Constrictibacter sp. MBR-5: one gene and its partner. The protein of the gene in region 2 binds, or shares a complex with, the protein of the main gene of each other region. Links are inferred from orthologs where the notes say so. Each region holds a gene or a part of one and is shown on either strand. Other genes may lie near its edges. The genes, in order: accD and accC.

Region 1 (15,298 bases), on a different replicon or contig from region 2:
ACATGCGCCGCGATCCGACGCCCAACCGCGGCCGCCGCTTTGGTCAGGCGCTCGTCCTCGCCGCCGAGCTGCCGGAGGATGTCGACCGCCTCTACGTGCACTTCCTGCACACGCCAGCCTCGGTCGGCTTCTATGCGAGCCTTCTGCGGCGGCTCCCCTGGTCCGTGTCCGCGCACGCCAAGGACATCTGGACCATCCCCGACTGGGAGAAGGCGGAAAAGCTCGCCGCGTGCGAGTGGCTGGTCACCTGCACGGCGTCGGGCGCCGAGCATCTCGCCGGGATCGCCCAGCGCGGCGGCCTGCCCGATGACCGGGTCGAGCTGATGTATCACGGGCTCGACCTGTCGCGGTTCCCGGCGCCGCCCGTGCGGCCTTCCCGCGACGGCAGCGACCCTGCCGATCCGGTGCGCATCATGACCGTAGGCCGGGCGGTCGAGAAGAAGGGCTTCGAACAGCTTCTCGACGCACTCGCCGCCCTGCCGTCCACGCTGCACTGGCGGCTCCTGCACATCGGCGCCGGGCCGAAACTCAAGAAGCTGCAGCAGCAGGCGGCGACGCTCGGCATCGCCGACCGCGTGGAGTGGCTGGGGGCTCAGCCGCAGGACGAGGTGATCCGCCGCTATCTCGCAGCGGACCTGTTCGTGCTGAACTGCCGGATCGCCGAGAACGGCGACCGCGACGGCCTGCCGAACGTCCTGATGGAGGCGCAGGCGCTGGGACTGCCCGTCGTCTCGACGCGGGTATCGGCCGTGCCCGAACTGGTGGAACACGGGCACAACGGACTGCTGGCGCCGCCGGACGACCCGGCGGCACTCGGTGGGCTCGTCGCCGAACTCATCCGCGATCCGGATCGCCGCGCAGCCCTCGGCCAGGCCGGCACGGCGGTCGTGCGGTCGCACTTCTCCTTCGAGGGCGGCATCGAACGGCTGGCGCGCAAGCTCGGTCTGGAACGGGACCGATCCCCGACACCGGCGGTCGCCGCAGCCGGGCCGTGAAGCGGATCGCCTTCTATGCGCCGCTGAAGCCGCCGAACCATCCCGTGCCGTCGGGCGACCGCCGCATGGCGCGGCTTCTCCTGGCCGCACTGGCGCAGGCCGGCTTCGCGCCGGACGTCGCCTGCCGCTTCCGCAGCCATCCGCACGGCGAGCCGGGAAATCAGCCGCGGATCGCCGCCGTCGGCGCCCGCCTCGCCGAACGCCTGGCAGCAAGGCTCGCCGGTCCGGCGCGCCGGCCGAGCGCCTGGTTCACCTATCACCTCTATTACAAGGCGCCGGACCACCTCGGCCCCGCCGTCGCCGCCGCCCTCGGGATCCCCTACTTCCTCGCCGAGGCGTCGTTCGCGCCGAAGCGCGCCGGCGGGCCGTGGGATGCCGGCCATCGCGCCGTGGCGCACGCCGTCTCCGCAGCCAGCGCGGTCTTCTGCATCAATCCGAACGACCGCGCCTGCCTGCTGCCGCTGGTCGCCGATCCGGCACGCCTCGTCGACCTGCCGCCCTTCCTGGACGACGCGCCGTACCGTGCGGCCCACGACATCGGCCCCGCGCTGCGGGCGGCCCTGGCGATCCGCTTCGACCTGCCGCCGGACGTCCCTTGGCTGCTCGCCGTCGGCATGATGCGCCCGGGCGACAAGCTCGCCTCCTATGCGGCACTCGCCGACGCCCTGCGGCGCCTCGCCGGCCGCCCCTGGCGCCTGCTCGTGGCCGGCGACGGACCGGCGCGCCCGGAGATCCTGCGGCTGTTCGCGGCCGCCGGCCTCGAAGACCGCCTGTATCTCCTCGGCGAACTCGCCCAGGAAGACCTTCCCCAGGTCTATGCCGCCTGCGACCTGATGACCTGGCCCGCCGTGCGCGAGGCCTACGGCATGGCGCTGCTGGAGGCCCAGGCCGCCGGCCTGCCGGTCGTCGCCGGACGCACGGACGGCGTTCCCGCCACGGTCGCCGACGGCGAGACCGGGTCGCTGGTCACGCCCGGCGACGCGGGCGCTTTCGCAGTCGCGGTCGCGTCGCTCCTCGACGATACACTGCTCCGACAAAACATGTCCGCCCGCGCCGTCCAGCGCATCGCCGCCCGCCACACCGTCCCCGCCGCCGCGGACACCCTGCGCCGCATCATGGAGCCCTGCCTATGACCCTCTTCGCCGTCGTGCGCCACGGCGTCACCGACTGGAACATCGAGGGCCGGATGCAGGGCCAGCGCGACACCGCCCTCAGCGAACAGGGCCGGGCGCTGCTCGCCAAGCGGCGGCTGCCGCCCGAATTCGCGGACTTCGACAGGATCTGCAGCCCGTTGGGCCGCTGCCGCGAGACGGCGGAAATCCTCCTCGGTGCGCCCTGCCCCGTCGACGATCGGCTGAAGGAACTCCATTGGGGCGCATGGGAGGGGCAGCTCCGCGAGGCGCTGCGTGCCGACCCGGCCAGCGGCTTCCGCGAGCAGGAGGCGCGCGGCGTCGATCTGACCCCGCCGGGCGGCGAATCCCCTCGCCAGCTGCAGCAGCGGGTCCGGCCGCTGCTCGCCGAGGTGGCCGCCGCCGGCCGGCCGGTGCTGGCCGTCACGCACAAGGGCGTCATCCGCGCGATCCTGTGCCTCGCCACCGGCTGGAACATGCTGGGCAAGCCCCCGGTCAAGCTCGACTGGGCCTGCGTCCATCTGTTCCGCCTCGACCCCGACGGCACGCCCCGCCTCGAGCGCCCCAACATGAGCCTGGAGCCGTGACCCGGCCCCGCCTCCTCTTCTGGGTCCAGCACCTGCTGGGCATCGGCCACCTGCGCCGGGCCGCGACCCTGACCCGCGCGCTGCGCGCCGCGCAGTTCGACGTGACCCTGGCCTCGGGCGGCTTCCCGGTTCCCGGTCTGTCGGTCGGCACTGCCGACTTCGTCCAGCTGCCGCCCGCCCGCGCCGTCGACGTCTATTTCAAGGACCTGCGCGATGCGGACGACCGGCCGCTCGACGACGCCTGGCGGGCCGACCGGCGCCGACACCTGCTCGACCTCTACGACAGCGTGCGGCCCGACGTCGTCCTGACGGAGCTCTTCCCCTTCGGCCGCCGGCAGTTCGCCTTCGAAGTCGAGCCGCTCCTCGACGCGGCCCGCGCCGACCCGCGGCGCCCGCTGATCGCAGCCTCGGTCCGCGACATCCTCGTCCAGCCGGGCAAGCCGGAGCGTATCGACGAGATGATCGCGCGCGCCGAGCGCTGGTACGATCAGGTCCTCGTGCATGGCGATCCGGCCCTAGTCGGGTTCGAGGAGACCTTCCCCCGCCTCGCCGCGATCGCCGCCCGTGTCCGCTATACCGGCTACGTGGTGGAGAGCCGCCGCCGCCCGACGTCACCCGAGGATGGCGGCGGGGATGGCGGCGAGATCCTGGTCTCCGCCGGAGGCGGTGCGGTCAGCGAGCCGCTTCTGCGCGCCGCCATCGCGGCCCGTCCCCTCACCCGCGCGGCCGCAGCGCCGTGGCGCATCCTCGTCGGCCACAGCCTCCCCGACGCGGTGTTCGCGGACCTGAAAGCCGGATCGGAGGCCGGCGTGACGGTCGAGCGGGCGCGCCCGGATTTCACGCGCCTGCTGCGCAGCGCGCGCCTGTCCATCTCCCAGGGCGGCTACAACACCGTCATGGAAGTCCTGGATGCCCGCGTGCCGGCGGTCATCGTTCCCTATGCCGGCGGCCTGGAGACCGAGCAGACCCTGCGTGCCGAGCGGCTCGCGGCACGCACGACCATCCAGGTGGTGCCGGAAGAGGCGCTGGATCCCGCCCATCTCGCACGCGCCGTCGACAACGCGCTCGCGGCCGGCCCGCCCACACTCGACAGCCTGGACATGGCAGGGGCCCGCGCCACGCCGCGGCTCCTGCGAACGGCGCTCGCCGCGCACCGGCGGACACGATGAGCGCCGCGGCGACCGAGGACTGGGATGCGCTCGACGCCGAGCTGGACCGATGGACCGCCGCCGGCCGCACGGCGACCTTCTGGTGGCGCGACGACGACGCGGTGGACGACACCCCGGCTCTCGGGCGCCTTGCGGAAGCGGCCGACGCCGCGCCGATCGGCCTCGCGGTCATCCCCGCCGGTGCCACCGAGGCGCTCGCCGCACGGCTCGCGGCGCAGCCCGGCTGGACCTGCCTGCAGCACGGTTTCCGCCACGCCAACCATGCACCGCCGGGGGAGAAGAAGGCCGAGTTCGGGGCCCATCGTGCCGTGGCGGACATGCTTGGCGACCTGGCGCACGGCCGCCGGCTGCTGGAGCCGCTTTTCGGCCGGCGCTTCCTCCCGATGCTCGTTCCGCCCTGGAATAGGATCGCCGCCGAACTGGCCGCGGCATTGAGCCGTGCCGGCTACCGCGGCCTGTCCGCCTTTGGAGACAAGGCACTGCCCGCGCCGGGCCTGATCCGGCTGGATTGCCATTGCGACCCCGTCGACTGGCACGGCACGCGGGGGTTCATCGGAGTGCAGGCGGCCTTGGCCCCGCTCCTGCATCATCTGCGCGCCCGCCGTTCCGGCGACGCCCCGGACCGGGCGACCGGGCTCCTGACCCACCACCTCGCCATGGACGACGCCACCTGGAGATTTTGCGCGATGCTTCGGCAGAGAACCGCGCTACACACCGCGGCGCGATGGGTGGCGCCAGCGGCAGCGATCGCAGCCGCTGACGCACGGAACACCGAAGCCGACCGGATCGAGGAATGACCACTTACCGCTATCCGATGTCGTCGCTGGCACCCGACTACGGACGTGCCGCAGGCGGCTTCTTGCTGACGGCCGGGCCGATTCCCTGGCTGGGCGACAGTGGGCTGGCGCAGATCATCCTCGGCGTCCTGGCTCTGGTATTCCTCGTGTTCGGCCTGTCGACGCTGCTGCGTCAATTGACGGCCGTCACTCTCTCCGCCGACGGGATATCGACCTCGGGTCCCCGACCGGCTACCGTGCGCTGGCAAGAGATCGACAGGATCGACCTGCGGTACTTCTCGACCCGCAGGGATCGCGAAAAGGGCTGGATGCAGTTGCGGCTCGGGGGCAGAGATCAGTCGGTGTCGGTCGACTCGACTCTCGAAGGGTTCATCGACATCGCGCACGCCGCCGCCGAGGCGGCCGGGGTGCACGGCGTGACCCTGTCACCCGTCACCGAGGAGAATTTCCGCGCGATCGGCATCGAGCCGCCGCCGCCGTCCACGCCCGTCGGCGACTGAACGATGGCTCACCTCCTCGATGTCCGTGACCTCCGTGTGGATTTCCGGGTCCACGGCGGAGTCATTCGGGCGGTCGAGGGCGTTTCCTTTCGCGTCCCCCACGGCAAGACGGTCGCCCTCGTCGGCGAATCGGGATCCGGCAAGTCGGTCACGGCCCAGGCAGTCATGGGCATCCTGCCGCACGTCGCGAAGATCACCGGCGGCTCGATCCTGTTCGACGACCCCGCGACGCCCGGACAGCCGCCAATCGACATCGCCGCGCTCGACACCGACGGCGCACCCATGCGTAGGCTCCGCGGCGGCCGGATCTCGATCATCTTCCAGGAGCCGATGACCTCGCTGTCGCCGCTCCACACGGTCGGCAACCAGGTCTCGGAGGCCTTGCGCCTGCACCGCGCCGCCGGACAGGCGGAGGCGCGGCGCATCACCGAGGAGATGCTGGCGCTGGTCGGATTTCCCGATCCGTCGCGCGCCTTCGACACCTACCCGTTCGAACTGTCGGGGGGACTTCGCCAGAGGGCGATGATCGCCATGGCCCTGGTGTGCCGCCCGGCACTGCTGATCGCAGACGAGCCGACGACCGCGCTCGACGTCACCATCCAGGCGCAGATCCTCAAGCTCATCAAGGACCTCCAGGCCGAACTCGGCATGGCGGTGCTGATGATCACCCACGATCTCGGCGTGGTCGCCAACGTGGCCGACGAAGTCGTCGTCCTCTATCACGGACGGGTCGTGGAATCGGGGCCGGTGCAGGAGATCTTCGAGGCGCCCGGCCACCCCTATCTGAAGGCCCTGCTCAAGGCCGTGCCGCGCTTCCACATGCCGCCCGGCGAGCGGCTGGTGCCGATCCGCGAAGCGCGATCCGAGACCGGGCACATGATGGCCGCGCGTGAACGCAAACCGGTGGCCGGTTCCCGTCCCATCCTCGACGTCCGCGGGATCACGAAGGAGTATTCGATCCGCAAGGGCGGGATCCTGACCCGCACCCACAGCCAGATCCGCGCCGTGGACGACGTCAGCTTCTCCATCCGACGGGGCGAATGCCTCGGGCTCGTCGGCGAGAGCGGCTGCGGCAAGACCACGCTCAGTCGCATCATCATGCGCGCGCTCACGCCCGATTCCGGGCAGGTCCTCTACGACGACGGCGAGCGGCAGATCGACCTGATCGGTCTCGGCGGCAGGGATCTCTTCGACTATCGGCGGCGGGTCCAGTACGTCTTCCAGGATCCCTACAGCGCGCTCAACCCGCGCATGACCGTGGCGGACATCATTGCAGAACCGCTGATCATACACGGCATCGGCGACGCCCGGCGCCGCACGGAGACGGTCCGCGAACTTCTCAGCCTCGTCGGCCTCGACGTCCGCCACCTCAACCGCTATCCGCACAGCTTCTCCGGCGGCCAGCGCCAGCGCATCGGAATCGCTCGGGCCCTGGCCCTGCGCCCCGACCTGCTGCTCTGCGACGAGCCCGTCTCCGCACTTGACGTGTCGGTTCAGGCGCAGATCCTCAACCTGTTGAAAGATCTGCAAACGACGCTCGGGCTGACCTACCTGTTCGTCTCGCACAACCTCGCCGTCGTCGACTATATGGCGGACAGGATCGCGGTGATGTGCGGCGGCCGGATCGTCGAACTGGCACCGGCCGGCGCGCTCTTCCGCAATCCGCTGCACCCCTATACGAAGGCGCTGCTCGCCGCCGTTCCGGAGCCCGACCTCGCCCATCCGCTCGACTTCGGGCGCCTCATGGACGAGCGGGCGTCAAACCCTGGCGCGTGGCCGGAACCGTTCACGCACGATCCGCAGCGGCCGACGCAATGGCTCGAACTCGGCGACGGCCATTTCGTGCGCGCCCGCCCCTCCGCCGCCCTCGAAAAGCTGGTCGCCTGAGCATGACGATGCGCCGAACCGTTCTCGCTCTTCTGGTCGCGACGGCATGTTCCCTTCTGCCGGCCGCAGGCGCCATTGCGGCACCGGTCGACGAGGCGCCGGTGCTGGCGGCCCGCGTGAAGGACGGCAGCCTGCCGCCCATGGCCGAGCGGCTTCCGCAGACGCCCAATCGGGTCGCCACCCCGTTCGCCAAGGACAAGGCGGGGAAATATGGCGGCCGGATCTACATGCTCATGGGCTCGGCGAAGGACATCCGCCAAGTCTATGTCTACGGCTACGCGCGGCTGGTCGGGTACGACAGGGACCTGCAGATCGTCCCCGACATCCTCGAGTCGGTCGACAGCGAGGACGACCGCGTCTTCACGCTCCGCCTGAGGAAGGGCCATCGCTGGTCGGACGGCCGGCCCTTCACCAGCGACGACTTCCGCTACTGGTGGGAGGACGTCGCCAACAATCCCGACCTCAGCCCCAGCGGCCCGCCGGTCGACCTGCTGGTCGACGGAGCCGCGCCCACCGTGACCTTTCCGGACGCGACCACCGTCCGCTACGCGTGGAAGTCTCCCAATCCGGCCTTCCTGCCGGCGCTCGCCGGCGCGTCGCCGACGATCATTTATGCGCCTGCGCACTATCTGAAGCCGTTCCACCAGCGCTACGCCGACCCGGCGGAACTGGCGGCCCGGGTCGAGGCGGCGCGTCAGCGCAACTGGCAGTCGCTGCACAACAAGGTCGACAATCTCTACCGCATGGAGAACCCCGACCTGCCGACCCTGCAGCCCTGGATGAACACGACGCCGGCGCCGGCGCAGCGCTTCGTCTTCGTACGCAACCCGTACTTCCATCGCGCCGATGCCGACGGACGCCAGCTGCCCTATGTCGATGAGGTCATCGTCAACGTCGCGGCGCCGGACCTGATCTCCGCGAAGAGCGCCGCCGGCGACACCGACCTCCAGGGCCGCTATCTCCGCTTCAGCGACGTGCCGTTCCTGAAGCAGAACGAGAAGCAGCAGAATTACGAGGTCCGCCTCTGGCGTACGGGCAAGGGCTCGCACATCGCCCTCTACCCGAACCTGAACATCGAAGACCCCGTCTGGCGCCAGGTCTTCCGCGACGTCCGTTTCCGGCGAGCGCTCTCGCTGGCGCTCAACCGGCAGGAGGTCAACAAGGTCCTCTTCTACGGGCTCGCCCTCCCCGGCAACAACACGCTGCTGCCGGAGAGCCCGCTGGCGAGCGACGACCTCCGCAATCGCTGGGCGATCTTCGACCTGGCGAAGGCGAACGCCCTGCTCGACGAGATGGGGCTGAAGCGCGGGCCCGACGGCATCCGTCGCCTGCCCGACGGACGGGCGCTGGAGATCATCGTCGAGACGGCGGGCGAGAGCAGCGAAGAGACCGACGTCCTGCAGCTCGTCCACGACAGCTGGCTGAAGGCCGGCATCAAGCTGTTCAGCCGCCCGCTGCAGCGGGAGGTCCTGCGGAACCGCATCTTCGCCGGCAGCACCCAGATGTCCGTCTGGTCGGGGTTGGAAAACGGTCTCGCGACGGCTGCCATGTCCCCGGCGGAGCTGGCGCCGACCAGCCAGCAGCAGCTGCAATGGCCGAAATGGGGCCAGCATCACGAGGCGGCCGGCAATGCCGGCGAGCCGATCGACATGCCCCAGGCGCGCGAACTGATGGACCTCTACAAGTCATGGCGCAACGCCGGCTCGATGGCGGAGAAGGAGAAGATCTGGCGCCGGATGCTGGAGATCCACGCGGATCAGGTGTTCAACATCGGCATCGTCAGCGGCATTCTGCAGCCGATCGTCGTCTCCAACCGCCTGAAGAACGTGCCCGAGAAGGGCTTCTGGAATTGGGATCCCGGTGCGCATTTCGGCATCTATCGGCCGGATACGTTCTGGCTGACCGGCTCGCGCGACCGCTGAGCCGCACACGATGGTCACCTACATCGCCCGCCGCCTGCTGATCATGATTCCGACGCTGATCGCGATCAGCATCATTGTCTTCATCATCATCCAGCTGCCGCCGGGCGACTATCTCTCGACGCAGATCGCCGAGATGCAGGCCCGCGGCGAAGCCGTCGACCAGGGCAAGATCGAGTTCCTGCGCGCCCAGTACGGCCTCGACCGGCCGATGCACGAACAGTATCTCGTCTGGGTCTGGGGCCTCCTGCACGGCGACCTCGGCTATTCCTTCGAGTACAACCTGCCCGTGGCGGACGTCGTCGGCGAGCGCCTGTTCCTCACCTTCGTCGTCTCCTTCTCGACCATCCTCTTCACCTGGGCCGTGTCGTTCCCCATCGGCGTCTACTCGGCTACGCACCAGTACAGCTGGACCGACCACGGCCTCACCTTCCTTGGCTTCCTGGGCTTGGCGACGCCGAACTTCCTGCTGGCGCTCGTCCTGCTCTATCTCGGCAACGTCTGGTTCGGCGCGTCGATCGGCGGCCTGATGGACGAGCAGTATATCGGCCAGCCGATGAGCATGGCGAAGTTCGGGTCGATCCTCGGTCATCTCTGGATCCCGGTGATCGTCATCGGCACGTCGGGCACGGCCGCCATGATCCGGCGCCTGCGCGCCAACCTGCTGGACGAACTGCACAAGCAGTATGTCGCCACGGCGAAGGCCAAGGGCCTGCCGCCCTTCCGCGCGCTGGTGAAGTACCCGCTGCGCATGGCGCTCAACCCGTTCATCGCCGACATCGGCAACCTGCTCCCCCAGGTCATCTCGGGCGCGGCGATCGTCTCGGTCGTGCTGTCGCTGCCCACGACCGGGCCGATGCTGCTGTCGGCGCTGCGCAGCCAGGACATGTATCTGGCCGGATCCTTCCTGATGTTCCTGGCGATGCTGACCGTGGTCGGCGTGCTGCTGTCCGACCTGGCCCTGGCGATGCTCGACCCACGCATCCGCCTCGGCGGCTCGGCGGAGCGCTAGCATGGCCACCGAACCCGTCGATCGCCTGCCCCACTTCGTATCGGACGCGCCGTTCGATCCGTATTCCGTCGAGAAGCTGACGCCGGAGCAGGAGCGCTACTACCACGCCACCCAGTGGCAGCTGATGTGGTGGAAGCTGCGACGCCACAAGCTCGCGGTCTTCTCCGGCATCGTCCTTCTGCTGCTCTACGGTTCGATCCTGGTCACGGAAGTTCTCGCGCCGTACAACCAGGAGAGCCGCGACATCGATCATATCTACGCCCCGCCGCAGCAGGTGCACCTGTTCCACGAGGGCAGCTTCGTGGGTCCGTTCGTCTACGGCTACCGCAGCACCCTCGACATGACGACCATGCAGCGCGTCTATGTCGAGGACGAGAGCAGCGTCCAGCCGATCCGCTTCTTCTGCAGCGGCGATCCCTACTTCTTCTGGGGCGTCATACCCTCCCGCTTCCACCTCTTCTGCCCGGCGGAGAACGGCACGCTGTTCCTCCTCGGCACCGACCGCCTGGGCCGCGACATGCTTTCGCGGATCATCTACGGCACCCGGATCTCGCTGACCGTCGGGCTGATCGGCATCACCATCTCGTTCGCGCTCGGCATCGTCATCGGCGGGCTCGCCGGCTATTACGGCGGCTGGGTCGACAGCCTGACCCAGCGGTCGATCGAGGTGATCCGGTCCTTCCCGGAACTGCCGCTCTGGATGGCGCTTTCCGCAGCGTTGCCAGTGACATGGAGCCCGATCCTCATCTATTTCGGCATCACGATCATCCTCGGGCTGCTCGACTGGACGGGTCTGGCGCGTGCCGTGCGCTCGAAATTCCTGGCACTGCGCGAGGAGGATTTCACGATGGCGGCGACGCTGATGGGCGCCAGCCCGGCGCGCGTCATCGGCCGCCACATGCTGCCCAGCTTCGCCAGCCACTTGATCGCGTCGGCGACCCTCTCGATCCCCGGCATGATACTGGGCGAGACGGCCCTGTCCTTCCTCGGCCTCGGCCTGCGCCCGCCGATCACCAGCTGGGGCGTCCTGCTCACCGAGGCGCAGAACATCAACGCCGTCGTCCTCTATCCCTGGCTGCTGCTGCCCACCGTGCCGGTCATCATCACGGTCCTCGCCTTCAACTTCCTCGGCGACGGCCTGCGCGACGCGGCGGATCCATACAGGTAGGCGAACCGGGACCTTTCCCGGTTGGAATGGCCGGGCCGCAGGGCTATCTTCCGCCACCACGCAAGCCAAGGCCCGCGCCATGAGTCCCGAGCCCAATACCTACCGTGCCGGTCCCGACGAGCGCGGCCATTTCGGCATTTTCGGCGGTCGCTACGTCGCCGAGACGCTGATGCCGCTGGTCCTGGAGGTCGAGCAGGCCTATCGCGCCGCCCAGGCCGACCCGACGTTCCGGGCCGAGCTCGACTACTATCTGAAGCACTATGTCGGCCGGCCGAGCCCGCTCTACTACGCGCAGCGCCTGACCGAGCACCTCGGCGGTGCCAAGGTCTACTTCAAGCGCGATGAGCTGAACCACACCGGCGCGCACAAGATCAACAACGTGCTCGGCCAGATCCTGCTGGCCCGGCGCATGGGCAAGCCGCGGATCATCGCCGAGACCGGCGCCGGCCAGCACGGCGTCGCCACCGCCACCGTCTGCGCCCTCTTCGGCCTGCCCTGCGTCATCTACATGGGCGCCGTCGACGTCGAGCGGCAGGCGCCGAACGTGTTCCGCATGCGTCTCCTGGGCGCAGAGGTGAAGGCGGTCGAGTCCGGCTCGCGCACCCTCAAGGACGCGATGAACGACGCGCTGCGCGACTGGGTCGCCAACGTCGAGAACACCTACTACTGCATCGGCACCGCCGCCGGACCGCATCCGTATCCGGAGATGGTCCGCGACTTCCAGTGCGTGATCGGCGACGAGGTGCGCTGGCAGATGGCGGAGGCGGAAGGGCGCCTGCCCGACAGTCTGGTCGCCTGCATCGGCGGCGGCTCGAACGCCATCGGTCTGTTCCACCCCTTCCTCGACGATCCCTCGGTAGAGATCTTCGGCGTCGAGGCCGCCGGCGACGGCGTCGACACGCCCCGGCACGCCGCGTCGCTGGCCGGCGGGCGCGCCGGCGTACTGCACGGCAACCGCACCTACCTGCTGCAGGACGGTGACGGCCAGATCGCCGAGGCGCACTCCATCTCCGCCGGCCTGGACTATCCGGGCATCGGGCCCGAGCATGCCTGGCTGCACGAGAGCGGGCGCGTGAAATACGTGTCCGCGACCGACAACGACGCGCTCGAGGCGTTCAAGCTCTGCGCGAAGCTGGAGGGCATCCTCCCGGCACTCGAGCCGGCGCACGCGCTGGCGCATGTCATGCGCATGGCGCCGACCCTGCCGAAGGATCACCTGCTGGTCATGAACCTGTGCGGCCGCGGCGACAAGGACGTGTTCAGCGTCGCCCGCTCGTTCGGAGTGGAACTGTGAGCGCCGCAGCCTCCCAGGGTCGCATCGAGCGCCGCTTCGCCGCCCTGCGCGCCGAAGGCCGCGGCGGCCTCGTCACCTATGTCAGCGCCGGCGACCCCGACTACGGCACGTCGCTCGAACTGGTGCGCGGACTGCCCGGCGCCGGTGCCGACGTCATCGAACTGGGCGTGCCCTTCACCGATCCGGCCGCCGACGGCCCCGCCATCCAGGCCGCCGGCCTGCGCGCGCTGAAGGGCGGCATGACGCTGAAGCGCACCCTCGACATGGTGCGCGCCTTCCGCGAGACCGACGGCGAAACGCCGATCATCCTGATGGGCTACTACAACCCCATCCACAATCACGGCGCCGAGCGCTTCGCGCGCGATGCGGCCGAAGCCGGCGTCGACGGCCTGATCACCGTCGACCTGCCGCCCGAGGAGGAGGACGAGCTGCGCCTCCCGGCCGAGGCCGCCGGCCTGCGCCTCATCCGCCTGATCGCGCCGACGACGCCCGATGCGCGCCTGCCCTACGTGCTGGAGCATGCCGGCGGCTTCATCTACTACGTCTCGATCACCGGCATCACCGGCACGCGCGAGGCCGATGCCTCCGCCGTCGGCGAAGCCATGCAGCGCCTCAAGCGGGCCACGGACCTGCCGGTGGCCGTCGGCTTCGGCATCAATAGGCCGGATCAGGCTGCGGCCGTGGCCCGCGTCGCCGATGCCTCCGTCGTCGGCTCGGCGATCGTCCGACGCATCGCGGCGAACCTCGACCCGCACGGCAAGGCCAAGCCGGAACTCGTCGAGGACGTCCTCGGCCTGGTCCGCGACCTCGCCAGCGGCGTCCGCGGCGCCCGAGAGTAAAGAAGCGCAGATGAAGAAGACCGCATGAACTGGCTGACCAACTTCGTCCCGCCCAAGCTGCGCCAGCTCGTTGTCCGCGACACGCCGGAGAATCTCTGGCTGCAGTGCCCGAACTGCTCGCAGATGCTGTTCCATCGCGATCTGGAGAAGGCGCACAAGGTCTGCACCCACTGCGGCCACCACATGCGCCTCGGTGCCAAGGAGCGGCTGGCGCTGATGTTCGACGACGGCGCCTACACCCTCGCCGACCTGCCGCCCGTCCAGTCCGATCCGCTGCGCTTCCGCGACCAGAAGCGCTATGTCGACCGGATGAAGGACGCCCAGAGCAAGACCGGCCTGCAGGACGCGGTGCTGGTGGCGGAGGGCACGATCGGCGGCATGCCGGCCGTCGCCGCCGCCTTCGCCTTCGAGTTCATGGGCGGCTCGATGGGCATCGCCGTGGGCGACGCCATCCTGCGTGCGGCGCGGCTTGCGGTGGAGAAGCGCGCGGCCCTCATCGCCATCCCGGCGTCCGGCGGCGCGCGCATGCAGGAAGGCATCCTGTCGCTGATGCAGATGCCGCGCACCACGGTCGCCGTGGCCGAGGTGCGCGAGGCGGGGCTGCCCTACATCGTGGTGATGACCGATCCGACGACCGGCGGCGTCAGCGCCTCCTTCGCCATGCTCGGCGACATCGCGATCTCCGAGCCGGGGGCCGCGATCGGCTTCGCCGGCCAGCGGGTCATCCGCGAGACGATCCGCGAGACCCTGCCCGAAGGGTTCCAGCGCGCGGAGTATCTTTTCGCGCACGGCATGCTCGACATGGTCGTCCATCGCCATGAGATGCGCGAGACGCTCGGCCGCATCCTCGGCATGCTGATGCACCGTGTCGAGGCGGAAGACCCGATCGCCGACGAACTGTCGACAGTCCTGCCTGACGAGGACGTGCAGGCGCCATCGATTCCTGCGGGCGCCGACGCGGCGGCGAAGCAGGAGTGACGACCCGCGTGGAGGTGTAGGAATGAGCGCCAGCGGCGCCGTTCTGGCGCGGCTGACGCGCCTCCATCCCAAGCTGATCGACCTGTCGCTCGGCCGCATGGAGCGCCTGCTCGAACGGCTCGGCAACCCCGAGCGGCGCCTGCCGCCGGTGATCCACGTCGCCGGCACCAACGGCAAGGGCTCCGTCACCGCCTACCTCGCCGCCATCGCCGAGGCGGCCGGCCTCGCCGCCCACGTCTACACCTCGCCGCATCTGGTGCGCTTCAACGAGCGCATCCGCGTGGCCGGCCGCGAACTGTCCGACGACGCGCTGGTCGAGGTCCTGGAGGCCTGCGAACGGGCCAACGGCGACGACCCGATAACCTTCTTCGAGGTGACCACCGCCGCGGCCTTCCTCGCCTTCGCCCAGGCGCCCGCCGACCTCTGCATCCTGGAGGTCGGCCTCGGCGGCCGGCTCGACGCGACCAACGTGATCGCCCGGCCCGCCGTCACGGCGATCACGCCGGTCTCGATCGATCACGTCCAGTATCTCGGCGACACGCTCACCGCCATCGCCGGGGAGAAGGCCGGCATCCTCAAGCCGGGCGTGCCGGCCGTCGTCGGCCTGCAGCAGCCGGAGGCGCTCGCCGCCATCGAGCGCCGTGCGGCCGAGATCGGCGCACCTCTCCATCGCGCCAGCGTCGAATGGCACTGCACGCGGACCGCCGACGGCTTCGACTGGAAGGACGGCGCGACCAGCCTCTCCCTGCCCCGCCCTGCCCTCGCCGGCGAGCATCAGGTCGACAACGCCGCCCTGGCCGTCGCCTGCATCCGGCACCTCGCCGTCCCCCGGATCACAGAGGCCGCGCTGGCCCAAGGCATCCGCGACGCCCGCTGGCCGGCGCGCCTGCAGCGGCTGCGCACCGGTCCCCTGGTGGCGATGCTGCCGCCCGGCTGGGAACTATGGCTCGACGGCGGCCACAACCCCGCCGCCGGCGCGATGATCGCGCAGTACGCGGCCACCGCCTGGACCGACATGCCGAC
Region 2 (15,216 bases):
ACCCCGGCTCGCCACCGCGGGGGTGGCGGACGCGTCGAAGGATTTGGGTGAGCGCATGCGACAGGTACCGGCGGCAGTGGTCTGCCTGATGATGATAGGGGCCAGCATCGGCAGTCTTCCGGCAGTCGCCCAGCAGCAGGCGACCTGGAACGACCGCGATGTGGCGGTACTCCAGGGCCTGGACAAGATCACCGCACGCGTCTGGACCTTCGAGGCCCGCGTCGGTCAGCAGGTGCGCTTCGGCACGCTCGAGCTGAAGGTGGAAGCCTGCCGCAAGCGCCCCCCGGAGGAGCCGCAAGACAGCGCCGCCTTCGTGGACATTCGCGAACTGCCCGTGGCGCCGGAGAGCCTTCCGCTGTTTCGCGGCTGGATGTTCGCGTCGAGCCCGGCGCTCTCGGCACTGGAGCATCCCGTCTACGACGTCTGGGTGCTCGAGTGCAAATAGAGACGGCGCTACCCGTCTTCGCTCCCGAAGGTGCTGCCCTTCAGGACGCGGTCTAGCCCCTCGTCGCTCAGGTCGAGGGGGAAGGCCGCGTCGGTGGAGACGGCTTCGGCCAGCATGCGCCGGTATTGCGAGCGCGGGATCTCCACCGCACCGAACGTCGCCAGATGCTCGGTGACGAACTGGGCGTCGAGCAGCCGGAAGCCCCCGGTTATGAGCCGGGCGACCAAGTGGACCAGGGCGACCTTGCTGGCGTCGCGCACGCGGCTGAACATGCTCTCGCCGAAGAAGGCGCCGCCCAGGGCGACGCCATAGAGGCCGCCGACCAGGCGCCCGTCCTGCCAGCATTCCACCGTATGGCAGTTGCCCATCTCAAACAGGCCGCCGTAGAGGCGCACGATCTCAGGGTTGATCCAGGTATCGCTGCGGTCCGGGCCGGGATCGGCACAACCGGCGATCACCGCGTCGAAGTCGCTGTCGCAGCGGATTTCGAACGCGCCGTTGCGGACCGTCCGGCGCAGGCGGCGCGGAACGTGGAAGCTCTCCAAGGGCATGATGCCGCGGCGCTCCGGATCGATCCAATAGACCGTCTGAGCGTTGCGTCCCTCGGCCATGGGAAAGATACCCGCGGCATAGGCCCTGAGCAGAAGTTCCGGCGTGACCTCGATCACGATTGGCGTGCCCGTGTCATACCGCCCATCATGACCTGCCCGGACGGCGCCGCCGCGGCACAGGCGTCAATCCTGCTCCGCCATCCATCGTTCGAGCCAATGGATGTCGTAGTCTCCGGCGGCGAAATCCGGGGCTGTCACGATCCGGCGATGAAGGTCCAGATTGGTCTCGATCCCCGCTATCACATACTCGCCGAGCGCCCGTTGCAACCTCTGCCTGCACATGTCGCGGTCGCGACCGTGGACGATCAGCTTTGAGACCATGCTGTCGTAGTGGGGCGGCACCATGCAGCCGTCGTAGAGGTGGGAATCGATGCGGACACCGATGCCACCGGGCGGATGATAGCCCGTGACGCGGCCCGGCGAGGGGACGAAGGTGCGGGCGTGCTCGGCATTCACGCGGCACTCGATGGCGTGGCCGGAAAACCGGATGTCCGACTGCGAATAGCCCAGCGGCTCTCCGGCGGCGACCCGGATCTGTTCGCGCACGAGGTCGATGCCGGTGATCGCCTCGGTGATCGGATGCTCGACCTGGATGCGGGTGTTCATCTCGATGAAGAAGAACTCGCCGCCCGTGTAGAGGAATTCCATGGTCCCGACGCCGCGATAGCCGATGCGGCGGACCGCGTTCGCGGCGATCTCGCCGATCGAGGCGCGCTGCTCCGGGGTCAGCGCTGGCGACGGCGCCTCCTCCACGACCTTCTGGTAGCGCCGCTGCAGCGAGCAGTCGCGCTCGCCGAGATGGACGACGTTGCCGTGATTGTCGGCGAGGATCTGCACCTCGATGTGCCGCGGCCGGTAGAGATAGCGCTCGAGATAGACCGCGTCGTTGCCGAAGTTCGCCTGCGCCTCGCGCTTGGCCATCGACAGTGCGCGTTCCAACTCTTCGGGCCGCTGGGCGAGCTGCATGCCCTTGCCGCCGCCGCCGCCGGCCGCCTTGATCAGGACGGGAAAGCCGATCTCGTGCGCCAGGCGGATCGCCTCGCCGTCGCTCTGCACCGGGCCGTCGGTACCCGGGACCACCGGCACGCCGGCTTCCTTCGCCGCGCGCTTCGCGGTGATCTTGTCGCCCATCATCGCGATGTGCTCGGGCGTCGGCCCGATGAAGGTGAAGCCGTGCTCCTCGACCATCGCCGCGAACCCGGCATTTTCCGACAGGAAGCCGAGGCCGGGATGGATCGCGTCGACGTCGGCGATGCTGGCGGCGGTGAGCAGAGCCGCCTTGTTGAGATAGCTATCGCGCGACGCGGGCGGGCCGATGCAGACGCTCTCGTCGGCGAGGCGGACATGCATCGAATCCGTATCGGCGGTCGAGTGGACGGCCACCGTGGCGACGCCGAGGTCGCGGCAGGCGCGCTGGATGCGGAGCGCGATCTCTCCGCGGTTGGCGATCAGGACCTTGCGGAACACGGGCGCCCCCGTTCGACGGTCACTCGACGATCATCAGCAGTTCGCCGAACTCGACGGGCGAGCCGTTGGCGACGACGATCTGCTTGACGGTGCCGCCGCGCGGCGCCGGTATCTGGTTCATCACCTTCATCGCTTCGACGATGAGCAGCGTGTCGCCCTTCGCGATCCGGTCGCCGACCTTCACGAAGGAGGGCGAGCCGGGCTCCGGCCCCAGATAGGCGGTTCCGACCATCGGCGACGTCACGGCGCCCGGATGCGTGCGGTCCAGCGCCGGGGCGGCGGGCTCCGCCGCCTGCTCGACCGGCGCGGGAGCCGGCGCCGCCGCCGTTTGCGGCATCACTGTCGTCGTCTGCACCGCGGTCCGGGCCACGCGGATGCGCTTGCGGCCGTCGTCGAACTCGATTTCGGTCAAGCCGGTCTCGTCGATCAGTCCGGCGAGCCGCCGGATCATATCGGCGTCGATGTCGAAGGCTGGCATCGTCGATTGCGTTCCCGTCACAAGTTTCGGCCCGTCATGCGCGATGGCATGCCGATCAATTCTCCGGCGCGATCCCGAGGATGGAAGCGACCGCATCGATCGCGAGTATGTAGCTTTGCCCGCCGAAGCCGCAGATCACCCCCTGCGCGGCCTGTGACACATAGGAGTGCCGCCGGAATGCCTCGCGACGGTGAACATTGGACAGATGAACCTCGATCACCGGAACGTCAAGCAGGAGCAGGGCATCGAGCAGCGCGATGGAGGTGTGGGTAAACGCCGCCGGATTGATGACCACGGCCGACGCCTGCCCGCGCGACGCGTGCACCCAACCCAGCAGTTCCGCCTCGCTGTTGGTCTGGCGGAAGTCGATCTCCAGCCCCAGCGCTCCCGCCCGGGCGCGGCAGTCGGCCTCGATGTCGGCGAGGGTCTGGCGCCCGTACACCTCGGGCTGCCGGACGCCCAGCATGTTCAGGTTCGGGCCGTTGAGCACCAATACCGGCAGCGGCATCGCAGCCTCATTCGCAGTCTAAACGACGTTCGGGGCAGGCGTTACCCCACCCCGAACCGCACTGCAAGCCTGCCGATGGGTCAGAACCAGGTCTCGGGCGGCCCGGACAGGTCCGGGAGCGGCACCGCTTCGCGCCATGCGCCGCCGACGACCATGCCGCGGCAGGCCAGCCGCTTGCTGCCGTCGAGTCGCTCGCCGATCGCGTCGCGATAGACGAAGTCGCCGTCTTCGATGTCGATCACCGTCGCATCGCCGGGGCCGCCCGGTGCCAATACGCCGAGTTCCGGCCGGTTGATCGCCTGGGCCGGTGCCACCGTGGCACAGCGAATTACGTCGCCCAGGTCCATGCCCAGGCAGACGAACTTCGACATCGTGTCGAGCACGTGCGGCGCCAGCCCCACGATGCTGAGGACGTGCACGTCGCTGCTGATCGTGTCGGGCAGGAAGCCGGCATCGAGCATCGCGCGCGCGGAGGCGAAGCCGAAGGACCCGCCGCCGTGGCCGACGTCGAAGATCACGCCGCGGGCGCGTGCCTCGAGCACCTCCGGGCGCACGCCGCCGCGGGGCAGGGCGGGACCGCCCGGGAAGGGACGGAAGCAGTGCGTGAGCACGTCACCGGTGCGCAGGCGCGGCAGGACGTCGTGCCGGGTCGGCGGCGGATGGTCGAGATGCGCCATCAGCGGCAGGCCCACCTGCTCCGCGACCTCCAGGGCCAGCTCGAAGGGAGCCGCGCCCATGCTGCCGCTCGCCACGCGGCCGACGCGAACCTTGATGCCGACGACGAGGTCGCGGTTGGCTTCCGCCACGCGGACGCACTCGTTGAGGTCGAAGAGGCGCAGATCCTGGGCCTCGCCGACCATGACGGTGCGGCTGAACGCATAGATGCCGGCATAGGAAAGGTTCAGGTAGGCGACCACGCGGACCGGCGCCGGCTCGATGATGAAGCGGCGGAAGCCGTGGAAGTTGCCGGGGCCGGCGCTGCCGGCGTCGACCAGCGTCGTCGTGCCGCTCGCGGCCGCGACCGCACCGGGGTCGACGCCGAGCGAGGTGCCGCCCCAGTAGACGTGAGCGTGCAGGTCGATCAGGCCCGGAGTGACGATCTTTCCCGACACGTCCTGGACGACGGTGCTCGGCTTGACGGAGAGGCCCGGACCGATGGCCTCGACCTTGCCGTCGCTGAACGAGACATCGGCTATCATGTCGACACCCCGGCCGGGATCGATCACCCGTCCGCCGCGCAGGATCAGGTCCGTCATGCTCACCTCGCCGTGCGATCCGATTCGTATCGCTCAGAGTAGAGGTACGGCCGGTGCCCGCAAACCAATTCCGAAGTTCCGACCGCGCCGCGCCGGAAGCAGTGGGCGATGCGACAACTGACGCGCGGCGAGGCGCGCGCGTAGCATGCGATTTCGATGCATTGGGAGGTGCAGGTCGTGCCGTCCGTATTGACCGAATACTGGCCAGCCGTAGCGGCGATCCTGGATGGCGCGAACCCTAGGCATCGTTCCGTTTGCATGCGCGTGAGCGGACTGAGACCGAAAGATTTCGACGGACGCGCCGCGGTGCGTTCACTCCTCGCCTCTGTGAAGCGCCACTGGCCGGAAAGGCCGGTAACCCGAACGACAAACAATTGGAACCTTCGGCGTGAAGTGCCGCCATTCGTGACGCGCAGCCCTGAAGTGGCGCTGGAGCGGACCATCGCGGCGCGCGCGTCTGGAGCTTGGTTCTGCCAGATGTCGACGGCCAGCGGCATCCATGGATCAGCAAGCGACAAACGTCGCGCCATCGATCTCGTCCATCATCCGAAAGACGGGCACTATCGTTTCATCGAACTGAAGATCGGAAGCGACAACCCGCTGTATGCGCTGTTCGAAGCACTGGGATATGGCTTGATCTACCTGATGTCCCGGCGCTCTCGGTGCGGCTTCGGATATTCGGATCGCGATGTCATGTCGGCGCACGCGATAGAGATGACCGTCCTAGCCCCGCACGCGTTCTTCGATTACCGCCGAACGGGAGACAATGCCGCCTGCACGTACGATCTGAACTGGCTGGAGGAGGAACTGTCCGAGGGGCTGCAGGAAGTCGCAGGCGACGATGTCTCCATGGTCCTGAATTCAGTGGGCTTCGAGCCCGGCAGCAGGCTCGAGGATTCCGCTGCCTCGGTGATTGATCTTTTTGAGCGCCGTGCGTTTCACCTTCCGACACGGTCTATCCGCGAGATGCCGCGGCCCGTCGGGCCTGATGGGCCGTGACGAAGGCGGCATGGCTCCAGCCGAGATCCTTGGCCGAGGACGGTTCGCCGGTGCGCTGGTCGAACTGCTCGGCCAGCGCGCCGTCTTCGCGGGCAAACCGCCGGACGGTCGACATGTAGGCGTCCCCGGCGGCGCACTCGGATCGGGCATCCTCGGCCGACCGGGCGGCCCGGCTGCGGCGGTAGTGGAATTCCGCCGCGGCCAGCGTGGCGAAATGGTAGGCGCCGCCGCTGTAGTAACGGTCGCCGCGGAAGCGGCCGAGTGCCGGCGCGTGACCCTCCGGCCGGTCGGCGTTGATGGCATAGTCGGCGGCGAATCGCCGCGCGAGCTCGGCGAGGGTCGCGGTTACGCGCTCGTCCAGCACGCTGTGCCGGCCGCCCTCCAGGGCCGCGTGGAGCACGCCGAGAACGACCGCGATGTCGGGCTGGGACGGGCCCGCCGGATCGGCCGCCTCGCGGCTCAGATAGCATCGGGCCGTCTCGCTCCAGCACGCCTCCAGCGAGGGGGGAATTACTGCGGCGGCCGAGCGCCGCCGCATGGCCGCCGCCGGATCCGAGGCCGCGATCCGGGTGGCACCGCGCCGAAGTGCCGCGAACTGGACGATCTGCGTGTGGTAGTGCCGGCCGGTCACGTCCTCCCACAGGTCGATGCAGGCGGCGCCGGCATTGTCGGCGGTATAGTCCAGGTCGGCGCGCAGCAGCGCCTCGAGCCCGTCGCAGCCGAACCCGGCCGCGTCGGCGCGCATCAGGGTCAGGGCGCGCAGGGCCGGGCCATCGTGCTGCGGCCGGCCCCAGCGGATGGTGTCGAGGGTGCCGTCCGGAGCGAAACGGACCTCGCCGGGAATGCGGTCGCCTTCGACGCGTACCAATTCCTCGTCGGGACGGACGAACTGCAGGAAGTCGGGCCTCGCCCTGGCGCGCGGGCCGCCGTGCTCCAAGACATCGCGTCCGCGCAGACCCGCGAGGCCGAGGCTGAACCGGACATGGTCGCGGATGTGACCAGCCCAATCGGCCGTTTCGTCCCCGGCCGCGGCGAGCCGGACGGCCGCATCCATGACCAGGGCCGAGTCCCTGATCCAGTGGAAGAAATAGTCGGGGTCCGGGTCGTAGTCGGCGAGCACCGGCGAGGCGACGACCGAGCCCGGCGCCGGCACCACCGTCATGCCGAAGCCGGGACGATGCTTGACCAGGCCGGTGGCCGAAACGCACGCCGCCATCCGTCGTGCGGACAGCGCGAACTGCCGGTCCATCCAGGTCTGCAGCGGTTCCGCCGCGAGCATTGTCGCACCCCTTCCTAGACCGGTGCACCGTAGGCGCGCGATCTGCTAAGTGGTACCGAAAATGCACGGACGACGGATCGCGAGGCGATGAACGCCTGCGCCGTCACATGGGGGTTATCGAGTATGTTCAAGGGTTTGGCTGCCGGCATCGCCGTCGCGCTCGTTTCCGGTGCCGCATCGGCCCATACCGGCGACGGCGCACACACGCATTCGCTCGCGGCGGGCTTCGCACATCCTTTCACCGGGATCGACCATCTGCTGGTCATGCTGGCGGTGGGTGTCTATGCGATCAGGGCCACCGCGCGCGCCTGGCTGCTGCCGGCGCTCTTCGTCGCCTTCATGCTGGTCGGCGGGATGCTGGGCGCCTACGGCGTGCCCGTCGCCTATGCCGAAGAGGGCATCCTGGCGTCCGTCGCGATCATGTCGGTGCTGGCACTCGCCGCCCCGCGCATCCCGCTGCCGGCGGTGGCGCCGATCGTCGCGGCCTTCGCCGTCCTGCACGGCTTCGCCCATGGTGCCGAGATGACGGCGGGCGGCAGCTTCCTCGAATATGCGACCGGCTTCGCCCTCGCCACCGCGCTGCTGCATGCGGCCGGCGTCGGTCTGGGCGCCCTGGCCCGCGGGCGCTTCGCCGCATTGCGGCGCGCCTGAGCGTTCCGCACCCTTGCGAGGCCGGCGGCTAGCTGTCGCCGGCCAGTACGACGTTGCCGGCTTCGACGCTGACCGGCAGCGCTTCCAGGCTGTCGCCGGCGCAGGGCCCTTCGACGCAGAAGCCGTCCTCGATTTCGAAATAGGCGCTGTGCGCGTGGCAGATGAGGTGGCGGCAGCCGCGGTCGACCAGGCGCGACACCGTTCCCCAGTCGAGCGGGATGCCCTCGTGCGGGCAGCGGTTCAGGTAGCCGAAGACGGCGTCGTCGCGGCGCACGATCACCGCCTTGCGCGGGCCGCCCGGCCCGTCGAGCAGGAAGGTGCGCGCATCGCGGTCCGGGATGTCCGCCAGCGCGCAGACGATCCTGCCGCTCACGTCCGTCTCTTTTGAGACTGCGTCCTCACGGTTTCACGCCGGCCATTTTGCAGATCTTCTTCCACGCCTCCGGCGGCACCGGCGACACCGACAGGCGCGACTGCCGGACGAGCGGCAGGTCGGCGAAGTCGGGGTCGGCCTTGATGTCGGCGAGGGTGACCGGGGTCTTCACCGGATGGAGGGCGCGGACCTTCACCATGCCCCATTTGCCGCTGTCGTCGGTCGGGTCGGGCTGGTGCGTCTCCGCCACCTCGACGACCCCGACGATCGCCTTCTCGCCGACCGAGTGGTAAAAGAAGCCGCGGTCGCCGACCTTCATGGCCTTCATGTTGTTCTGGGCCTGATGGTTGCGCACGCCGTCCCATCCGCCGACGCCTTCGCGCACCATGTCGTCCCACGAATAGGTCTCGGGCTCGCTCTTGAAGAGCCAGTAGGCCATGATCCCCGCTCCCGCCGAATTCCGCGCCCGCCTTCATGCAGGGTCGGCGCCGGGGAGGCAAGGGGCAGCGACAGAGGGGCGTCGCCCGACGCCCATCCGATGGAGGCTAGACAGTGACGATCCAGCGTTTCGACATCACCACCGGTCCCGGCCCGCGCATGAGCCGCGCCGTCGTCAACGGCGACATGGTCTATCTCTGCGGCCTGACGGCCAAGGACACCACCCAGGACGTGAAGGGCCAGACTCAGCAGATCCTCGACGCCATCGACGGCTACCTGGAGCGCTGCGGCACTTCGAAGTCGAAGCTCCTGACCGCGCAGCTCTGGCTGACCGACATGTCGAAGTTCGCCGACATGAATTCGGTCTGGAACGCCTGGGTCGATCCCGAGAACCCGCCGGTGCGCGCCTGCGTCAACGCGCAGCTGGCACGGCCGGAGATCCTGGTCGAGATCATGGTGACGGCGGCGAAGTAGCTCGCGTACGGCTGTAGGAGCGGGTCCGCTCCTACAGCACCTTCTGTCGGGCGTTGATCCGTTCGATCTCGGGGATCACCTCGGCGATCAGGCGTTTCGTCTGCTCGATCATTTCGGCGTCGCCCGTGCCTGTCGGGCGGAGCACGAACTTCGATATTCCGGCGGCGACATACTCTTCGATGCGCGTGAGGATGGCGCCGGCGTCGCCCACGGCGAAGTGCCTGCGGGGATCGCGCTTCGTGCGTTTGGCGAAGGCGCCCATGCGTTTCGGCAGATCTCCATCGTCCCAGCCGCCGAAGCGGAAGTGGAAGCCGGTGCCGTAATGGTCGTCGTCGATGCGCCGGCCGCGTGCGGCGGCCTCCTCGCGGATTGCGGCGACGACGGGGGCCACTTCTTCGGGAAGTTCGGATCCGGCCTGCCAGCCGGTGCCGATTCGGGCCGTGCGCCGGATCGCGACCTTGCTGGAGCCGCCGATCCACATCGGCAGGTCCTTCTGCCGCGGGCGCGGCGCGATGCTCGCGTCCTTGATCGTGAAATGCTTGCCCGCGTAGCTGAAGCTCTGCTCGCGCCAGAGGCCGGCGATGATGTCGAGCGCTTCGTCGGCGACGGCGCCCGAGCCCTGGGACGTCAGGCCCATCGCACCCCAATCGGGTGCGATCGGGCTGCCGACGCCGAATGCCGGCAGCAGCCGTCCGCCGCTGAGATAGTCGATGGTGGCGCACTGCTTGGCGAGCAGGACGGGCTCGCGCAGCCCGGCGGAGGCGACGTTCATGCCGAACTTGATGCGGCGCGTACGGCCCGCCAGCGCCGCCATGACGCTCATGCATTCCAGGTGCGGGACCGTCGAGACGAGGCGGTCCGTCTGCCACAGCGAATCGACGCCGCCCTCCTCGCAGAGGTCGACCCAGCGCCAGAAGGCCCTCTCGTCCGAGAAGGGAAAATCGGCGAGGCCGAGCCCGACACCGACGGCCATGCGCGTCTCCCTCAGCCGGTGAACGTGTCGAAGGATTCCTGGATCGCCTTCATCTGGTTTCCCGCGGCCGAGGAGGGGACGATGATCGGCGTGCGGATGCCGGCGTCGTACCACTTCGCCAGTTCGTCGCGCACCTTGGCGGCCGGTCCGAACATGGTGACGTCGGCCAGCCAGCGGTCGCTGAGATGCTTGGCCACGTCGTCGGTGCGTCCTTCCGCGATGGCCTTCTCCACGCCCTCCATCTCCTCGACATAGCCCGCCTCCTTCCAGTAGGCGCGATAGTTCGGCAGGTGGGCGTAGCTGGTGAGCGTCCGGCGGTTCACGGCCTTGGCCGCCTCGACGTCGTCCGAGATGCAGGTCGGGATCATGCAGCCGATGAAGAAGTCGGGGTCGCTGCGCTTCGCCTCCGGCAACGCTGCGAGCGATTCCGCCATGTGCGAGCGCGCGCCGTTGGCGAACACCATGCCGTCGCCGACCTCGCCGGCCAGCGCGATCATCTTCTTGCGCATGGCGGCGAGGATCACCGGCGGCAGCTTGCCGATGCGCTCCACCTTGCGCAGCCGCTCGACGAAGGCGCGCGTGTCGGCGAGCGGCTTGCCGGCCTGCAGGCCCATGCGCGCCAGGCTCGGTGCATGGCTGATGCCGATGCCGAAGCGGAAGCGTCCGTCGGAGACTTCGTGGGTGAAGGCCACCGTCTGGGCGTAGTCTTCGGGCGGCCGGGTATAGATCGGCGCGATGGCCGTACCGAAAGGGATCGTCTTCGTCGCGAAGGCGAGCGCCTCGGTCAGCGCCATGCCGCCGAAGCCGCTCGGGCAGTAGATGCCGGCGAAGCCGCGGCGCTCCATCTCGCCGGCCGTTTCCAGGGTGGCCTTGCGGCGTCCGGGCACGGCGGCGAGGCTGATGGCGGGCATGGTCAGGGGCATTCGGGGTTTCCTTGTCGAAAGTCTTCATTGTAGTGCGCGGCGCGATTTTGCGCCGTGGGGCAGGTCAGCTCGTGATCCGCTTCCAGTAGGTGTCCTTGGTCGGGATCTTGCGGAACTCGTAGCGGTCGTAGCCGCGGTGGTTGAGCACCTCGCCGGCGTCGCCCTTGCCATCTACCCGCCGCTCGTCGCGCTCCGGGCCGCGCGCCGTGCGGAAGGTGCAGTCGCCGATGAAGAAACTCATGATCCTGTCGACGTCGCGGCTGTTGAACGGGTCGTTGATCTGCTGGAGCAGATCATCCGTGACCTTTCCGCTCATGTCGTCAACTCCTCGGACAGCTCGACCGCGACAAAGCTTAGTCGTGCCCGCCGAAGGCGTCCATGCAGGGGCCCAACAATGGTCGTCCGCGCGCTTGGGGGAGAGAGCACGATCCTTCGCCGATCGACGCGACCGGATTCTCTTGCGGAATCACGCATCGGGTGTGACCCTGACTGCAGGCGCATGCCTTCGGGCATGAGAGTGTCGATCCGTCCGTCAATATGAAGCGGAGGTTCCACCATGCGTCCTGCAACAATCGGTACTGCCGTTGCCCTGTGCACGATTGCGCTTTCCGGGACAAGCGCGTCGTGGAACACGGCGGGAGATCCTGCATCCTTCGCGGTTCCGCCGCCGCCATTGGGGGCGAAAGCGATCTGTCTGGCTGCTGCGCCGACCGAGACGAAGCCTTTCGCGGTCGAACCCGCCCGCGCGGCCGAGCGGCTCTGGTTCCTGCGACCGGACCTGTCGCCCCCGTCGCTCATGGACGGCCTCGGCGATCACGGCTACCCCGTCACTACGTCGAGCGAAGAGGCCCAGCGCTTCTTCGACCAGGGCCTGAACCTTGCTTACGGGTTCAACCACGCGGAGGCCGCACGGGCCTTCAGGCACGCCCAGAAACTGGATCCGGCGTGCGCGATGTGCTTCTGGGGCGAGGCGTACGTGCTCGGCCCCAACATCAATGCACCCATGGCACCGGAGGCGATCGCGCCCGCCTACGCCGCTGCGCAGCGCGCGCTCGCGCTGGCGGACAAGGCCACACCGCACGAGCAGGCACTGATCGCCGCGATGGCGAAGCGTTATGCGCCCGCCGCCGCCGATCGGCGCCCGCTGGATCGCGCTTATGCCGACGCCCTGGCGGCGGCGGCGGCCCGCTTCCCGGCGGATGCCGAGATCGCCGTCCTCTACGCCGAAGCGTTGATGGATCTCCAGCCCTGGGACTACTGGGAGAAGGATGGGGTTGCGGCGAAGGGCCGGATCGCGGACGCGGTGGCGAGCGTCGAGCGGGTGCTTCGCGACAATCCGCGGCATCCGGCGGCCATTCACTTCTACATCCATCTGGTGGAGGCGTCAGATCGGCCGGAGCGGGCGGAGCGTTTCGCCGACGCCCTGCGTACGCTGGTGCCGGCTGCGGGACACCTGGTCCACATGCCGTCGCACATCTACTATCGGATCGGCAGGTTTGCGGACTCTCTCGATGCGAACCGCAAGGCGGTCGCGGCGGATGAGGCCTACATCGCCGGATCGTCGCCGCAAGGCCTCTATCCGGGCGCCTACTACCCGCACAACATTCATTTCCTCATGACGTCCGCGCAGATGGGCGGCGACGGCGCCACCGCGGTGGCCGCGGCGGAAAAGCTCGCAGGCACGCTCGACGATGCGATCGTGCGGGCGGTGCCGTGGATGCAGGCAGTCAAGCAGGCGCCGTACTTCGCGCATGCGCAATATAGTCCGCCAGAGGTGATCATGGCGGTGCCCGATCCCGGCGACGGGTTTCCGTTCGTCCAGGCGGCTTGGTACTATGCGCAGGGGATCGCGCTGTCGTCGTCAGGAGACGTGGCCGGCGCCCTGCGACAGGCTGACGCGATCGCAGCGATCGAGAGCCGCCACAAGGGTCCTCTGGCGGAACTCGAGGCCGGCGGGCTTCCGACAGGCGCGGTCCTTGGGATTGCGCGCTTGGTCGTGACCGCACGAGCGGCCCGCGCGCAGGGGGACTTGGCCACGGCCCGAGATGCGCTCGCCCAGGCGGTCGCCCTCCAGGACGGCATCGCCTACATGGAGCCGCCCTTCTGGTACTACCCGGTCCGCCAGTCGCTCGGCGCGGTTCTGCTGGAGTCCGGCGACGCGAAGGCGGCGGAAGCGGCGTTTCGTGGGGCGCTGGTGCAGTCCCCGAACAACAGCTGGGTGCTCTACGGCCTCCGCGAAGCCTTGCGGCAGCAGGGACAGGCGGCGGGAACTGCGGAACTCGACAGGCGTTTGGGGCAGGTCTGGATCGGGCCGGACCGATCGCTCGATCTGAAGCGACTGTAGGTCCGTCGGACGTCGTCGGGGCGACCCGGCAAGAGCCTTGCGCCGGTCACGGGCCATCGGCACACTCCGGCGCGCCGAAGTCGTCGCGCGGAGCGACACAACTTGAAGGACGGATCGAATCTGATGATCGCCAATCGCCGAATTGTTACGCGAGTCATGGGGCCAATGGCCGCGATCGCACTCCTCGCCGGTTGTGCCGGCCTGGGGGACGAGGACAAGAAGATGGTGTCCGACACCCGCGCCGCCGCGCAGTCGGCCCAGGCCGAAGCCGCCGCCGCACGGCGTGAGGCGTCCGAGGCGCGGGCCATCGCACAGCGTGCCGCGCAATCCGCGGAGCAGTCGGCCCAGGCGGCCGCCCAGGCCGCGGCGCGGGCGGACGAGGCCAACGAGCGCGCCAACCGCATGTTCTCGCGTTCGCTCCGCAAGTAGTTCGGGCCGCGCGTGATCAGGACGCTCCTTCTCGGCCTCGTCCTGATCGCCGCGGGGTGCGCGCCGGCCATCGACCCCGGGCCGGCGCCCCTATCGCCGCCGCCCGCTCCCGTGGCCGCGCCGGTGCTCGTGCCGCCGTCGCCGCCGAAGGCGACGCCGCGCAAGGCGGAGAGCGTGCTCGTGGTCAAGTCGAAGCGCGAGTTGCATCTCATCCACGACGGCGAGCCGTTCCGGACGTACAAGGTGGCTCTCGGCGCGCAGCCGACCGGCCACAAGGAGCGTCAGGGCGACAACAGGACCCCGGAGGGGCAGTATGTCCTCGACCGCCGGAACCCGGGCAGCCGCTTCTACAAGTCGATCCACGTCTCCTACCCGAACGCGGACGACCGCGCCTTGGCGCGTGGTCGCGGGGTCGATCCGGGTGGACTGATCATGATCCACGGGCTGGCGCCGGAAATCCGTGACCTGGGGCCGGATCACCGGCTCTGGGACTGGACAAACGGCTGCATCGCGGTGACCAACCGCGAGATGGACGAGATCTGGGCCTTTGTCGACATGGGGACGCCCATCGAGATCCGCCCCTAACCGGCGGCTCCGTCAGCCTGGGCTGACCAGAAAGTCCTCATTGGCCGGCGCATCGGCCACCAGAGCCCTTGCGCCGCTGATCCTTACGCGTCCCTCGGCGATCCAGCGAACCGCCTGCGGATAACAGCGGTGCTCAGCCTGGAGCACGCGCGCGGCGAGCGTCTCGGCCGTGTCGTCCTGAAGGACCGGGACCGCCGCCTGCACGATGATCGGGCCATCGTCCATCTCGGCACGGACGAAGTGCACCGTGCAGCCGGTGAAGCGCACGCCCGCTTCCAACGCCTGTTCATGTGCATGCAGGCCCCGGAAGGACGGCAGCAGCGAGGGGTGGATGTTGATGAGCCGGTCGTGCCAAGCCTCGACGAACTCGGGGCTCAGCAGGCGCATGAAGCCGGCGAGGCAGACCAGATCGACGCCGGCCGCGACGAGCGCCGCCGTCATCGTCGCGTCGAACGACGCGCGGTCGGGGTGGCCGCGGTGACTGAGGACGCAGGTCGGGATGCCCGCCGCCTCGGCACGCGCGAGACCGGCGGCGTCGGCTTTGTTCGAGACGACCAGCGCGATCTCCGCCGGCCAGTCACCCGCCGCAGCGGCGTCGATCAATGCCTGGAGGTTGGAGCCGCGCCCCGAGATCAGAACGCCGAGCTTCAGCCGTCGCGCCAACGGTCCAGCCCCTCGATCCGGACGACCGGTGCGGCGTCGCCGGCACCCGCGCCGACACGGCCGACGCGATGCGCCGTTTCGCCGGCCTGCGCGAAGGCGGCGATGACGTCGTCGACCCGATCTGGTGCCACGACGGCGAGCATGCCAAGCCCGCAGTTGAAGGCGCGCGCCATCTCCTCCGGCGCCACCTCGCCCGACTGCATCAGCCAACGGAACACCGGCGGGAGATCCCAACTGCCGGCATCGAGTTCGCCGACAAGGCCCTTGGGCAGGACACGCGGCAGATTCTCGACGAGCCCGCCGCCGGTGATATGCGCGAA

The links.
Region 1: the proteins of accC (region 2) and accD are in contact, whole or in part, in a solved structure (PDB 8UXZ), measured with the Escherichia coli proteins. The link is inferred for Constrictibacter sp. MBR-5 from one-to-one orthologs.

What each region holds. Positions count from the first base shown.
Region 1 is NZ_JBEPTK010000006.1:46,961-62,258, forward strand. The notes cover bases 12,321-15,298. They hold accD (acetyl-CoA carboxylase, carboxyltransferase subunit beta), read left to right. Parts: upstream 12,321-13,321; coding sequence 13,322-14,275; downstream 14,276-15,298. Other genes in these bases: trpB (tryptophan synthase subunit beta), read left to right, coding at 12,321-12,458; trpA (tryptophan synthase subunit alpha), read left to right, coding at 12,455-13,297; ABIE65_RS14280 (bifunctional folylpolyglutamate synthase/dihydrofolate synthase), read left to right, coding at 14,298-15,298. Outside these bases: ABIE65_RS14215 (glycosyltransferase family 4 protein), read left to right, coding at 1-995; ABIE65_RS14220 (glycosyltransferase family 4 protein), read left to right, coding at 992-2,128; ABIE65_RS14225 (histidine phosphatase family protein), read left to right, coding at 2,125-2,712; ABIE65_RS14230 (glycosyltransferase family protein), read left to right, coding at 2,709-3,881; ABIE65_RS14235 (polysaccharide deacetylase family protein), read left to right, coding at 3,878-4,678; ABIE65_RS14240 (hypothetical protein), read left to right, coding at 4,675-5,178; ABIE65_RS14245 (ABC transporter ATP-binding protein), read left to right, coding at 5,182-7,065; ABIE65_RS14250 (ABC transporter substrate-binding protein), read left to right, coding at 7,074-8,987; ABIE65_RS14255 (ABC transporter permease), read left to right, coding at 8,998-9,996; ABIE65_RS14260 (ABC transporter permease), read left to right, coding at 9,998-11,164; more of trpB, read left to right, coding at 11,244-12,320.
Region 2 is NZ_JBEPTK010000004.1:344,509-359,724, reverse strand. The notes cover bases 352-3,247. They hold accC (acetyl-CoA carboxylase biotin carboxylase subunit), read right to left. Parts: upstream 2,524-3,247; coding sequence 1,180-2,523; downstream 352-1,179. Other genes in these bases: aroQ (type II 3-dehydroquinate dehydratase), read right to left, coding at 3,057-3,247; accB (acetyl-CoA carboxylase biotin carboxyl carrier protein), read right to left, coding at 2,543-3,001; aat (leucyl/phenylalanyl-tRNA--protein transferase), read right to left, coding at 454-1,113; ABIE65_RS11780 (DUF2155 domain-containing protein), read left to right, coding at 352-445. In the rest of the region: more of ABIE65_RS11780, read left to right, coding at 56-351; more of aroQ, read right to left, coding at 3,248-3,509; ABIE65_RS11755 (amidohydrolase/deacetylase family metallohydrolase), read right to left, coding at 3,590-4,765; ABIE65_RS11750 (hypothetical protein), read left to right, coding at 4,922-5,764; ABIE65_RS11745 (glycoside hydrolase family 15 protein), read right to left, coding at 5,721-7,043; ABIE65_RS11740 (HupE/UreJ family protein), read left to right, coding at 7,167-7,694; ABIE65_RS11735 (Rieske (2Fe-2S) protein), read right to left, coding at 7,723-8,067; ABIE65_RS11730 (EVE domain-containing protein), read right to left, coding at 8,093-8,506; ABIE65_RS11725 (RidA family protein), read left to right, coding at 8,620-8,979; ABIE65_RS11720 (LLM class flavin-dependent oxidoreductase), read right to left, coding at 9,011-9,952; ABIE65_RS11715 (LLM class flavin-dependent oxidoreductase), read right to left, coding at 9,964-10,875; ABIE65_RS11710 (hypothetical protein), read right to left, coding at 10,940-11,191; ABIE65_RS11705 (tetratricopeptide repeat protein), read left to right, coding at 11,432-13,219; ABIE65_RS11700 (Lpp/OprI family alanine-zipper lipoprotein), read left to right, coding at 13,343-13,648; ABIE65_RS11695 (L,D-transpeptidase family protein), read left to right, coding at 13,661-14,233; purN (phosphoribosylglycinamide formyltransferase), read right to left, coding at 14,246-14,896; purM (phosphoribosylformylglycinamidine cyclo-ligase), read right to left, coding at 14,881-15,216. UniProt on the Escherichia coli protein: This protein is a component of the acetyl coenzyme A carboxylase complex; first, biotin carboxylase catalyzes the carboxylation of the carrier protein and then the transcarboxylase transfers the carboxyl group to form malonyl-CoA.